2 regions of the Ruegeria sp. BE3 genome follow, and region 1 is predicted to be linked to the other one. Evidence: riboswitches for the same ligand, from Rfam matches in the RefSeq annotation. Region 1 holds a riboswitch; the other holds the start of a gene.
What was found. Region 1 has a riboswitch for cobalamin ahead of ACR0AZ_RS16090 (hypothetical protein). Riboswitches for the same ligand answer to the same signal wherever they lie in the genome.
Positions count from the first base shown of each region.

Region 2: it holds a riboswitch for cobalamin, as region 1 does, so the genes downstream of both, ACR0AZ_RS07645 (energy-coupling factor ABC transporter permease) here and ACR0AZ_RS16090 (hypothetical protein) in region 1, are expected to answer to the same signal.

Region 1 is NZ_JBQFTW010000007.1:125,943-131,369, forward strand. Features, by position in the region: gene ACR0AZ_RS16080 (DNA polymerase III subunit gamma/tau) at 1-1,371, opposite strand, end outside; gene ACR0AZ_RS16085 (protein-tyrosine phosphatase family protein) at 1,541-2,044, shown strand; gene ACR0AZ_RS16090 (hypothetical protein) at 2,049-2,456, opposite strand; cobalamin riboswitch at 2,545-2,768, opposite strand; gene ACR0AZ_RS16095 (alpha/beta hydrolase family protein) at 2,891-3,748, shown strand; gene rsgA (ribosome small subunit-dependent GTPase A) at 3,766-4,845, opposite strand; RNA gene ffs (signal recognition particle sRNA small type) at 4,955-5,053, opposite strand; gene ACR0AZ_RS16110 (bifunctional 2',3'-cyclic-nucleotide 2'-phosphodiesterase/3'-nucleotidase) at 5,093-5,427, opposite strand, start outside.
Region 2 is NZ_JBQFTW010000002.1:57,156-62,582, forward strand. Features, by position in the region: gene ilvD (dihydroxy-acid dehydratase) at 1-1,009, opposite strand, end outside; gene ACR0AZ_RS07635 (helix-turn-helix domain-containing protein) at 1,117-1,680, shown strand; gene ACR0AZ_RS07640 (CBU_0592 family membrane protein) at 1,677-1,946, shown strand; gene ACR0AZ_RS07645 (energy-coupling factor ABC transporter permease) at 1,964-2,641, opposite strand; cobalamin riboswitch at 2,697-2,908, opposite strand; gene sseA (3-mercaptopyruvate sulfurtransferase) at 3,050-3,904, shown strand; gene ACR0AZ_RS07655 (amino acid aminotransferase) at 3,904-5,088, shown strand.

The DNA of each region.
Region 1 (5,427 bases):
ATTGATCCGGATCAGTTCGACCACATGGTCGAAAGTAGGGTAGCGGGCCAGAGCGTTCGCCACGTCCTGGGCCAACGCTGCCGAGGGCGCGCCAGCTGGGTTGCGCGTTGCCGCATAGGTCGTTTGCGTCGCAACGGGGGTTGAGACGTTGCTCTGCGTGGCTGCCGGCAAGCCGCCTCCCGGCCCTCCGTTTGGAGGAGGCATGGGCGCATCCTGAAGGCGTTTTATCAACTCCTCAGGGCTGGGCAGGTCGGCCACATGAGTGAGGCGGATCACGGCCATTTCGGCGGCCATCATCGCGTTGGGCGCGGCGGCAACCTCTTCGAGTGCCTTCAGCAGCATCTGCCACATGCGGGTCAACACGCGCATCGGCAGGGCATCTGCCATCTGCTGGCCCCGGGCGCGCTCATCGGGCGAGACGGTAGGGTCTTCGGCGGCGTCTGGCGTGATCTTCACCACCGAGACCCAATGGGTAATCTCGGCAAGATCACGCAGAACGGCCAGCGGGTCTGCCCCTTCGGCATATTGGGCGCTGAGCTCGGTCAGGGCACCGGCAGCGTCGCCGCGCAGGATCATATCTATCAGGTCGAGCACCCTGCCGCGATCCGCCAGGCCCAGCATCGCGCGCACCTGATCGGCGCTGGTTTCGCCCGCGCCATGGCTGATCGCCTGATCCAGCAACGAGGTCGCGTCGCGGGCAGAGCCCTCGGCGGCGCGTGTGATCAGCGCCAGCGCATCCTCGGCAATCTGCGCGCTTTCGGCATCTGCGATCTTGCGCAGCAGGCCGATCATGTCTTCGGGCTCGATCCGGCGCAGATCGAAGCGCTGACAGCGAGAAAGCACCGTGACCGGAACCTTGCGGATCTCGGTGGTGGCAAAGATGAACTTTACATGTTCGGGCGGTTCCTCAAGCGTCTTGAGCAGCGCGTTGAAGGCGCTGGTCGATAGCATGTGGACCTCGTCGATGATGTAGATCTTGTAGCGGGCCGAGGCGGCGCGATAGCGGACGCTGTCAATGATCTCGCGAATATCATTCACGCCAGTACGGCTGGCGGCATCCATCTCCATCACGTCGACATGGCGGCCTTCCATGATGGCCACGCAGTGTTCACACTGGCCGCAAGGTTCGGTGGTGGGTTTGCCTTCGCCATCCGGGCCGATGCAATTCATGCCCTTGGCGATAATCCGGGCGGTGGTGGTTTTACCGGTGCCGCGGATGCCGGTCATGATGAAGGCCTGCGCGATGCGGTCGGCCTCGAACGCGTTCTTCAGCGTGCGGACCATGGCGTCCTGGCCAACCAGATCGGCAAAGGTTTCTGGGCGATATTTGCGGGCAAGCACCTGATAGGCGGGGCTGGGCGTGTCGGTCATGTCTGCTTTCGCGGATTCGAGTTCTGCCGCAGCGTAGAGGCCGCCGCCGTCCGCGTCCACCGCCCGACCGGATGATTTTCGTTTTGGAATGCGGGACGGGGCGGTTAAGATCAGACACTTGAAGACCCGTAGAAAGATCTTCTGATTAACGTTTCGGGGGGAACGTATAATGTCTCAGATGGTTATCCATGCACTTCAGGTTGGCGGAGGAACGCTCGCGCTGACATCGATGCCGGGTCGGGGTGGCGATTATCAAGGCGATCTGGATGCCGTCGCCGATTGGAAGCCCGGCCTGATCCTTTCAATGGCAACCGAGGTCGAGATGATACTCGATGGCGCCAGAGATTTCGGTATCGACGTTCGGAACCGCGCCTGCCGATGGGTTCATCTGCCGGTCGAGGACTATGGCACGCCATCACCCGAGGTGGACGAGCGTTGGGTAGAAGCCAGTGCCGCAGTGCGTCATGCGCTGTCCGGTGGCGGGCGCATTTTGGTTCACTGCAAGGGCGGATGTGGTCGATCTGGCATGGCTGTACTGCGTTTGATGATAGAATGCGGCGAGCATCCGGATGCAGCGTTGCAAAGGCTGCGCGCGTTGCGCCCCTGCGCTGTTGAAACCGACGAGCAGATGGAATGGGCGATCGCGCCCGCCGGTATTCTGGCTGTGGGCTGACTTGTCAGGCAGACGGTCGGTATTCGGGTTGCACCGACGTAGTCTGGGCAAGCGTCAACACTTCGAGCATCGCGCATGGCGGGTTCGACAAGATACTTGTCGACAGTGCTGCGGTCTCGGTGCCGAACAAAAGGTCTGCGTAGCTGTCCAGATGCTCAATCGCGTCGTCTGATCCAGCACCGCAGAACACTCTGACTTCGTCGGCGCGCGCGCGAAAACGGGCGGTGCACCCATCCGTACAATGCGCCAGTTCGCTACTGCCCTGAATCTCGAATTCTGTAGTTGCCGCAGGGGCTGATTCCGCCATCGAGGTGGCCAGCGCCCGTGCGATTCGCGCCAAAGCCGGACAGGTTTTCCCCGTCCTTTGGCAAATTGTTGCCGAGAACTGGTGGGTTCCGGTTTTCCATATCATGATGCGCCCTCCGCGCGTGGGCTGAGGGTGTGAAACAGGTGGGACAGCACAGTGCAGTCTGGACCTGCCCGGACACCCCGCCCGAGTTTCAGTTTCGGTTCCGATGGCAGGTCTCCTGACTTGCGGGTCATCGCTTTGCCGACCTTCCCAGCCTTCAAGGCCAGTGGCGCTACGGCATTGCTCTCCGCTTACAGTTGCGGGGGCAGTCGCGGATTTGGTCCGTTCCGGATATTACCGGGCAGGGCCGCACCGTGTTCCCTTTTCATCCCGGCCTCGAACGAGGGAGCGGGAACCATCACCACATCGCTAGCGGTTGCGCACTTCCCGAGTCAAGCGGATTGAATGCCACAAGCTTACCTTTGGTCCAGCCACGTCAACCTTGACTCGAACGCGATCGAGTGAACTGATCGGTTCAGATAACGCATGAGGATCAGATGTTGGACGCTCAGCAAACCGTGATGACCGAGGAGTTCCGGTTCCCCGCCGGGCCCGCGATGCTGTCCGCCCGCTTGTATCGGCCTGCGACCGATCCGGAAACGGTTGTGGTCATTAACAATGCCACAGGTGTACCACGAGATTACTATCAGCATTTTGCGCGTTGGCTGGCAGCTGAGCGCGGAATAGCCTGCCTGACCTACGACTACCGGGATTTTGGTCACTCGCTGACCGGGTCGCAGAAGGCCTCGACCGTGACAATGGCAGACTGGGCGCTGGTCGATATCCCTGCCGCACGGGCCGAGATGCGGCTTCGGTTTCCGGGTGCCAAGCTGTGGAGTATTGGCCACTCGCTTGGTGCGATGCTTGGGCCGGTGCAGTCGGATATCGAACAGATAGATCGGATGATCTGCGTCTGTTCAGGACTGGTGACGCTCAAAGATCACCCGTGGCCTTACCGCGCGCTGGCTGCGTTGTTCTGGTATGGCCATGTGCCGTTATTGGTCCGTGCTCTGGGATATTTGCCAGGCAAGGTGGTCGGTTTTGGTGAAGACCTGCCCGCGCCTGTCTATTGGCAGTGGCGCAAGTGGTGCACGGCTCCCGACAGCTATCTGCCCGAGATCGGAGAGACGCTGCCTCAGGCTCGCTGGTCCACTGCAGGCGGGCGTGTTGATCTGTTCGCCTTTGAAGATGATGAGATGGTACCACCCGCCGCCGTGTGGCGGCTGGCTGATCTTTACGGCTCAAATGCCCGTCGTCACCTGTTGTCGCCGCAGGAATTTGGTTTGCCAAAAGTTGGACATATCGGAGCGTTCGCCCGACGCAACGCAGCGGTCTGGCCCCGCCTGATCGACTGACCAGACGGGGCGTTGCCTCACAGCTTCTTGCGTGACTTTTTCTGCTGCGTGACGCTGCGCACCATCTTGCCGAACGCTTTGTCCCGCGCCCGGGATTGAGCGATGGTTTCCGAGTTGCGCTGATCCTCGCGCCGCAACTTACGCCAACGCTCCAACCGGGACGGATCAAGCGCGCCGCTTTGGACCGCGGCCTGAACCGCACAGCCGGGCTCGGTTTCGTGCTGGCAATCCGAGAAACGGCAATTCAGGCTCAGCTCCGTGAGGTCCGAGAAGACCTCATCAACTCCGTCCTGTGCATCCAGCAAACGCAGCGCCCGCATGCCGGGCGTGTCGATCAGCCAGCCGCCATTGCGCATCTGATGTAACGCGCGCGCGGTCGTGGTGTGCCGGCCCCGTGCGTCATCCTCGCGAATGCCCGCCGTGGCTTTTTCCTGCCCGGTCATGCCATTGGCTAGTGTGGTTTTACCCACTCCGGACGAGCCCACCAGCGCACCGGTCTGACCCTTTGGGCACCACGAAAGAACCTGTTCGATCTCTGCTGGATCCAGTGCATTGATCGCCGACACAGTCAGAAACGGATCGATGGCTTGCGCCTTTTTCACAAAGGTCTCGGGTGCATCGGAATTGTCGGCCTTGGTCAGCACGATCACCGGATAACACCCGGCCTGATGCGCAAGCGCCAGATATCGTTCCAGCCGAGGCAGGCTGAAATCGGCATTGCATGCACTGACGATGAACAACACATCGACATTCGCGGCGATCAATTGCGCCGAAGCGCCTGTGCCCGCAGCACGACGCTGCAGCAGGCTGCGCCGGTCCAGCAGGTGGTGCACGCGTCTATCATTGTCTGCCAACACCCAGTCCCCAACCGCATAGTCGCCGGTGGGGTGGTCGAGGGTCAGCAACGGGATCTCGCCGTTTGGGCCAAGTCCGATCAACCGATCCCGATGAACGGCTGTGATGCGAAAGGGATTGCAGGTTGGGTCAGCCACGTGTTGCGCGGCAAAATGTGAGGACCATCCGAGGTCCGATAAAGAAAGAGACATTGGTCTGCCTGTTGTCAGAAACAGCGTGTCCGACGGATGGCGATCGCGCATCCGCTGGTCATGTGTTCAGGCAGTCAGAAGATCGTGTCGGATCAGAACCCGGCTGCCCGAAGGGTCATTGCTACAATCATAAAGCCCTCCTGTGGCTCAGGGGTTGATAAAGTGAGAGGCTGGACATCGACCCAAGCGGGACTCGTTGTGGCTGCTTCCTTCCGGACCTGACCAGGTTGGCGAGGCGCTCGCCCGCGCCAACCTCTCGACCCCTCATATAGGCCCGCTGCGCCACATTGGCAACCCGTCAGAGGGTCAGTTGGATAGGCAGGAACCCGTCTTCGTCCAAAGGCAGAACGCAGGGGTCATACTCGGCCAATTCATGCAGATAGGCACGGGCGGACGGGCCGGTGGTCAGAATTGCTCTGGCTCCGTTTGTCGGCCTCAGAATGAACGGGCGCGGCGCTTGCTCCAGCGGGTCATATGACAGTTTGCCCGCCAGATAATCACGCAGCACATCATGAATGAGCCGCGCAGGCAGCGTGATCGGATGGGCATGTGGAATCGAAGGGAAATGCCCGCCGCCATTGGCGCGGTAATTGTTCGTTGCGACAATGAATTTCTGATCTGGAATGATCGGAT
Region 2 (5,427 bases), on a different contig from region 1:
GGATTGAGAAGATGCCACCGGCGCGGTGCACGTCTTCCATATGCACATTCTCGGTATTGGGTGCGACCTTACACAAACAAGGCACTTTGCGGCTGAGGTGGTCCATATCGGACATGGTGAAATGCACCTCGCCCTCATGCGCAATGGCCAGCAGGTGCAGTACCGTGTTGGTCGAGCCGCCCATGGCGATGTCGAGGCTCATGGCGTTCTCAAAGGCTTCGAACGTAGCGATCTCGCGTGGCAGGAAGCCTTTTTCGTCCAGGTCATAGTGCCGCTTGGTGATCTCGACGATCCGGCGACCGGCCTCAAGGAACAGCTCTTTGCGGTCCGCGTGTGTGGCAAGGGTCGAGCCATTGCCCGGCAGCGCCAGACCCAGCGCCTCGGCCAGACAGTTCATCGAGTTGGCGGTGAACATGCCCGAGCATGACCCACAGGTGGGACAGGCATTCTCTTCGATGTGCTGAACCTGTTCGTCGGTGAAGCGGTCGTCAGCAGCGGCGACCATCGCATCCACAAGGTCGATCTTTTTGGCATCCAGATCAGCGATATCGATCTTACCAGCCTCCATCGGGCCACCCGAGACAAAGATCGCCGGGATGTTCAGACGCATCGCGGCCATCAGCATACCGGGGGTGATCTTGTCGCAGTTCGAGATACAGACCATCGCGTCGGCGCAATGCGCGTTGACCATGTATTCCACCGAATCCGCGATCACCTCACGCGAGGGCAGCGAATACAGCATCCCGTCATGGCCCATGGCGATGCCGTCATCGACCGCGATGGTGTTGAACTCTTTCGCGACACCACCGGCTGCCTCGACCTCGCGCGCGACCATCTGGCCAAGGTCCTTCAAGTGGACGTGACCGGGCACAAACTGGGTGAACGAGTTTACGATGGCGATGATCGGTTTGCCGAAATCATCGTCGCCCATACCGGTGGCGCGCCACAAACCGCGGGCACCGGCCATGTTGCGGCCATGGGTAGAGGTTCTGGATCGGTACAATGGCATGATGCTGTTTCCCTTTTGCCTCGGGTTGCATGTCTTGGGGTTCGTGCGTTATAGCGCACGTATCACATGTGCGCTATAACGTACAAGAGGATTCGGAAGTTGATGATATGGCACCGGACGACATAACGCTGAAATTACGGGACGTGCGGACGGCGTCCGGGCTGAGCCTGTCGAAGGTGGCTGAAATGACCGGGGTCAGCAAAGCCATGCTGGGCCAGATAGAGCGCGGCGAATCCAGCCCCACCATCGCGACCTTGTGGAAAATCGCCAAAGGCTTCCAGCTACCACTCAGCGCGCTGATCGATACGGCGCTGGGCGACCCGTCTGTTTTCCAGACCGTGACCTTCCCCGGGACCATAGAGGTCAAGATCGTCTTTCCCTTCGACCCCGCCCTAGGGGCCGAGACATTTCACGTCAGCTTGCATCCGAACCAAAGCCACGAATCCCCCGCCCATGCCGCTGGTGTGACCGAGGAGGTGTTTGTTCTTTCAGGTACGCTCGAGATTCTACGCGATCGGGAATGGGTATCTTTGCAGGCCGGACAGGGCTTGCGCTTTGCCGCTGATATCCCCCATGGATACCGCGCGGGTGCAGAGGGTGCCGCATTCCTGAACATGCACCACTACGCCCAGCACAACGAGTATTCTGAAAACGGCAAGGCCCATTCATGACTGCAGTTCTCGACAGCCTCACCATCGTCGACGCTATTGGCTCGTTTGGGGCTTTGATCGTGGTCGCGGCCTATTTTGCGACACAGATGCGGATGATGAACTCTGACGATCTCGCGTTTCCGGTGGTGAACCTCTTGGGGTCGGTTCTGATCGTCTATTCGCTGCTCGAGAATTTCAATCTGGCGTCGATGCTGATCGAGGGGTTCTGGATTCTGATCAGCATGATCGGGATCATTCAGCATTTCAGGTTGCGCCGCGCAAAGTAGTGCGCGGCGCGGGATGTTTAGGCTGCGCTGAGAAGACGTGGCGTGAACAGGCCGAGCTTGTTCAGACCCTTCATGGATTTCGCAGCCGCAAGAACGGCAAGATCGGCCAGGGGCTCAATCAGGATAACCATCATGTAAGCTCCGCCAAAGCTGGCCACGGCGGCGATGTTTTCGGCACCGAAACCCTGACCGTAGAACGCCCAGAAGGCCACCCATAGTACGACACCACCCTGATAGGCGGTCGACAGCGCAAGTGCCTGAGAATACTTGAGGTCAACATAGGCCGTATTCGGCGCAATGACGCGGTTTGCCAACGCCTGCAGGGCAAACAGAGGCACCAGCAACGTCGTCATGTTCATTCCGAACTGGGGCAGATCGAAGGGTGCCAAGAAAAACCCTTGAACAAAGAGGCCCAGGATCAGACCAATCGCAGCCGGGGCGGCACCGAACAAAAGAAACAGTGTCGAGCCCAGAATAAAGTGCACCTCTGACACTCCCACCGGGAAATGAGGCAGAACTTCAAAGAATGTGAAAACAAGGCCGGTTGTCAGGGCAGACCGCACTGCAAGGCTTGCAACACCACTGTTTTTGACGCTCTCCCACGCCAGCTTCAGACTATAAAGCCCTGCCCCGGCCGCGGTGGCATAGCTCAGGACAAGTTTGGCGCCGTTAACGACGCCCGGTTCGATATGCATAGTTTGTTCTCCTTACCGTCACACCCGACGGTAGAAACGTGTTGAAATTGGGCGGATGCCCGGTTTGTGCATGGCAGGTCTCCTGACTCGCGGATTAGGATCGATCCCGGCCTTCCCAACCGATCATTTCGGTCAGTGGCCCTGATGGGGCGATACTCCGCTTACAGTTGCGGGGGCAGTTCCGGAGTTGACAGGATTTGTCGCACCGGATTCCCTTTTCATCCCTCTGGGGAAACTCCATTGGGAACCATGTCGCACAGATTTCTGCCACAGAATGCTGCCTGTCAAGCACGCCAAGCATGTGGTTGGAAAAAAACGTTCCCCGCGCGGGTTCTGAGCTGCGGCGTGACTTGAACGTTTGGCCGTGCCCATATAGGGAAAATCCAAGCTCGCTCAGGGGAGGCTTTGATGCAGGACGATCCGAAAACTCTCGTATCCACAGACTGGCTGGCCGCGCATCTCAAGGACCCGGATCTGCGGATTCTGGACGGGTCCTGGTATCTGCCCGCGCAGAACCGCGATGCGAAGGCCGAGTATGATGCAGGCCATATCCCCGGTGCGCGGTTCTTTGACATTGATGACATTGCCGATCACCGTTCGGACCTGCCGCATATGGCACCTCCGGTCGAGAAATTCATGTCCCGCCTGCGGGCGATGGGGGTGGGCGACGGCCATCAGGTCGTGGTCTATGACGGGGCTGGGCTGATGTCTGCCGCACGCGTCTGGTGGCTGTTCCGTTTGATGGGTCAGGACAATATTGCCGTTCTGGATGGGGGGCTGCCGAAATGGCAGGCCGAAGGTCGCGAGATCGAGGACCTGCCGCCCGTCGTTCGCGATCGCCATATGACCGTTCGCGTACAAAACCATCTGGTGCGTGACGTGACGCAGGTTTCAGCTGCGGCCAAGCTGAACGATCATGAGATCATCGATGCGCGCTCAACTGACCGCTTTGCCGGAACAGCGCCAGAACCACGCGAAGGTTTGCGCTCGGGTCATATTCCGGGCTCTCACAATGTGCCCTTTGGTACGCTGCTGAATGCAAATGGCACCATGAAGTCGCCCGAAGAGTGCCGCGCCATATTCGAGGCCGCAGGCGTAGATCTGTCGAAACCCGCAATCACATCCTGCGGCTCGGGCGTCACGGCTGCGATCCTCAGCCTTGCGCTTGAGCGCATGGGTAAAAAAGATCATTCGCTTTATGACGGCTCCTGGGCTGAATGGGGTGCCTTCCCAACCCTGCCCGTCGCAACCGGAGAGAACTGATGTTCGAGAACCTCAAGCCACAGCCAGCCGACAAGATTCTGGCGCTGATGCAGATGTATCGCGATGACCCGCGCGATCAGAAAATTGACCTGGGGGTTGGCGTTTATAAAAACGCTGAGGGCATCACCCCGGTCATGCGCGCCGTGAAAGCGGCTGAAAAGCGCATTCTGGAAGAGCAGGAGACCAAGGCCTATACCGGTTTGGCCGGTGACCCAGCCTATGCCGATGCCATGATCGGTCTGATTTTGGGTACATCGGTCCCGCGCGCCAACATCGCCGCCGTGGCGACGCCGGGCGGCACCGGTGCTTGCCGTCAGGCGTTTGAGATGATCCGCATGGCCAATCCGTCGGCCCGTGTTTTTGTGTCTAACCCGACTTGGCCGAACCATCTGTCGATCCTGAATTATCTGGGAATCGAGACGGTCCAGTATCGTTATTTCGACGGTGAAACCCGCGGCGTCGATTTCGACGGCATGATCGAGGACCTGAAAACCGCCAATGCGGGCGATGTGGTTCTGCTGCACGGCTGCTGTCACAACCCGACCGGAGCCAACCTGAACATGGTGCAGTGGCAGGAGGTCGTGAACCTGATCAACGAGCGAGGCCTCGTAGCGATGATCGATATCGCCTATCAGGGCTTCGGCGACGGCCTTGAAGAGGATGCGCAGGCGACCCGTCTGGTTGCCTCATCGGTCAAGCGTTGCCTGATCGCGGCGTCCTGCTCGAAGAACTTCGGCGTCTACCGCGAACGGACCGGTCTGCTGATGGCGATCAGCGACGATGCGGCGCAAACGGCTCTGAACCAATCGACACTGGCTTTCCTGAACCGTCAGAACTACTCGTTTCCGCCAGATCATGGTGCGCGCGTGGTAACGACGATCCTGAATGATGACGCGCTGCGCGCCGACTGGGCCGCCGAGCTGGAAGAGGTCCGCTTGTCCATGCTGGGTCTGCGTCAGCAACTGGCTGACGAATTGCAACGTCTCAGCGGGTCGGATCGTTTCGGTTTTGTCGCACAGCACCGCGGCATGTTCTCGCGCCTTGGTGCGGCACCTGAACTGGTCGAGCAACTGCGCAACGATCACGGGATCTACATGGTTGGCGACAGCCGCCTGAACATCGCCGGTCTGAACGCGACCACCGTGCCAATTCTGGCGCAGGCGATTGTAGACGTCGGGGTCTGATTCCAACGAAAATGGTTTGCTGAACGCTGCGCAAACTAGCTCAGCGTTCAGTGAGATTTGTATTGGGTTTTCTCAAAGTCATCTTACCCGCTCGGCTATGACCATATTTCTTTGTTACCAGCGATGGCGGAGACAACTGCCTTTGCACGTTGCTCAACTCCTGGCATATAGGAAAGGCCCATATGCTCAACCTCAATGTATATCAAATAGTTGGCAACATCAGTTTGGGTGCTACCGTTGCGCAGTTGGCCAGCTACTGACATAAGATACGTATCGTACTCATCCGCGAAGGGTTCGGATTGCTCATCTCGCCAGCAATCTCCGGGGGCTAGTAACCCA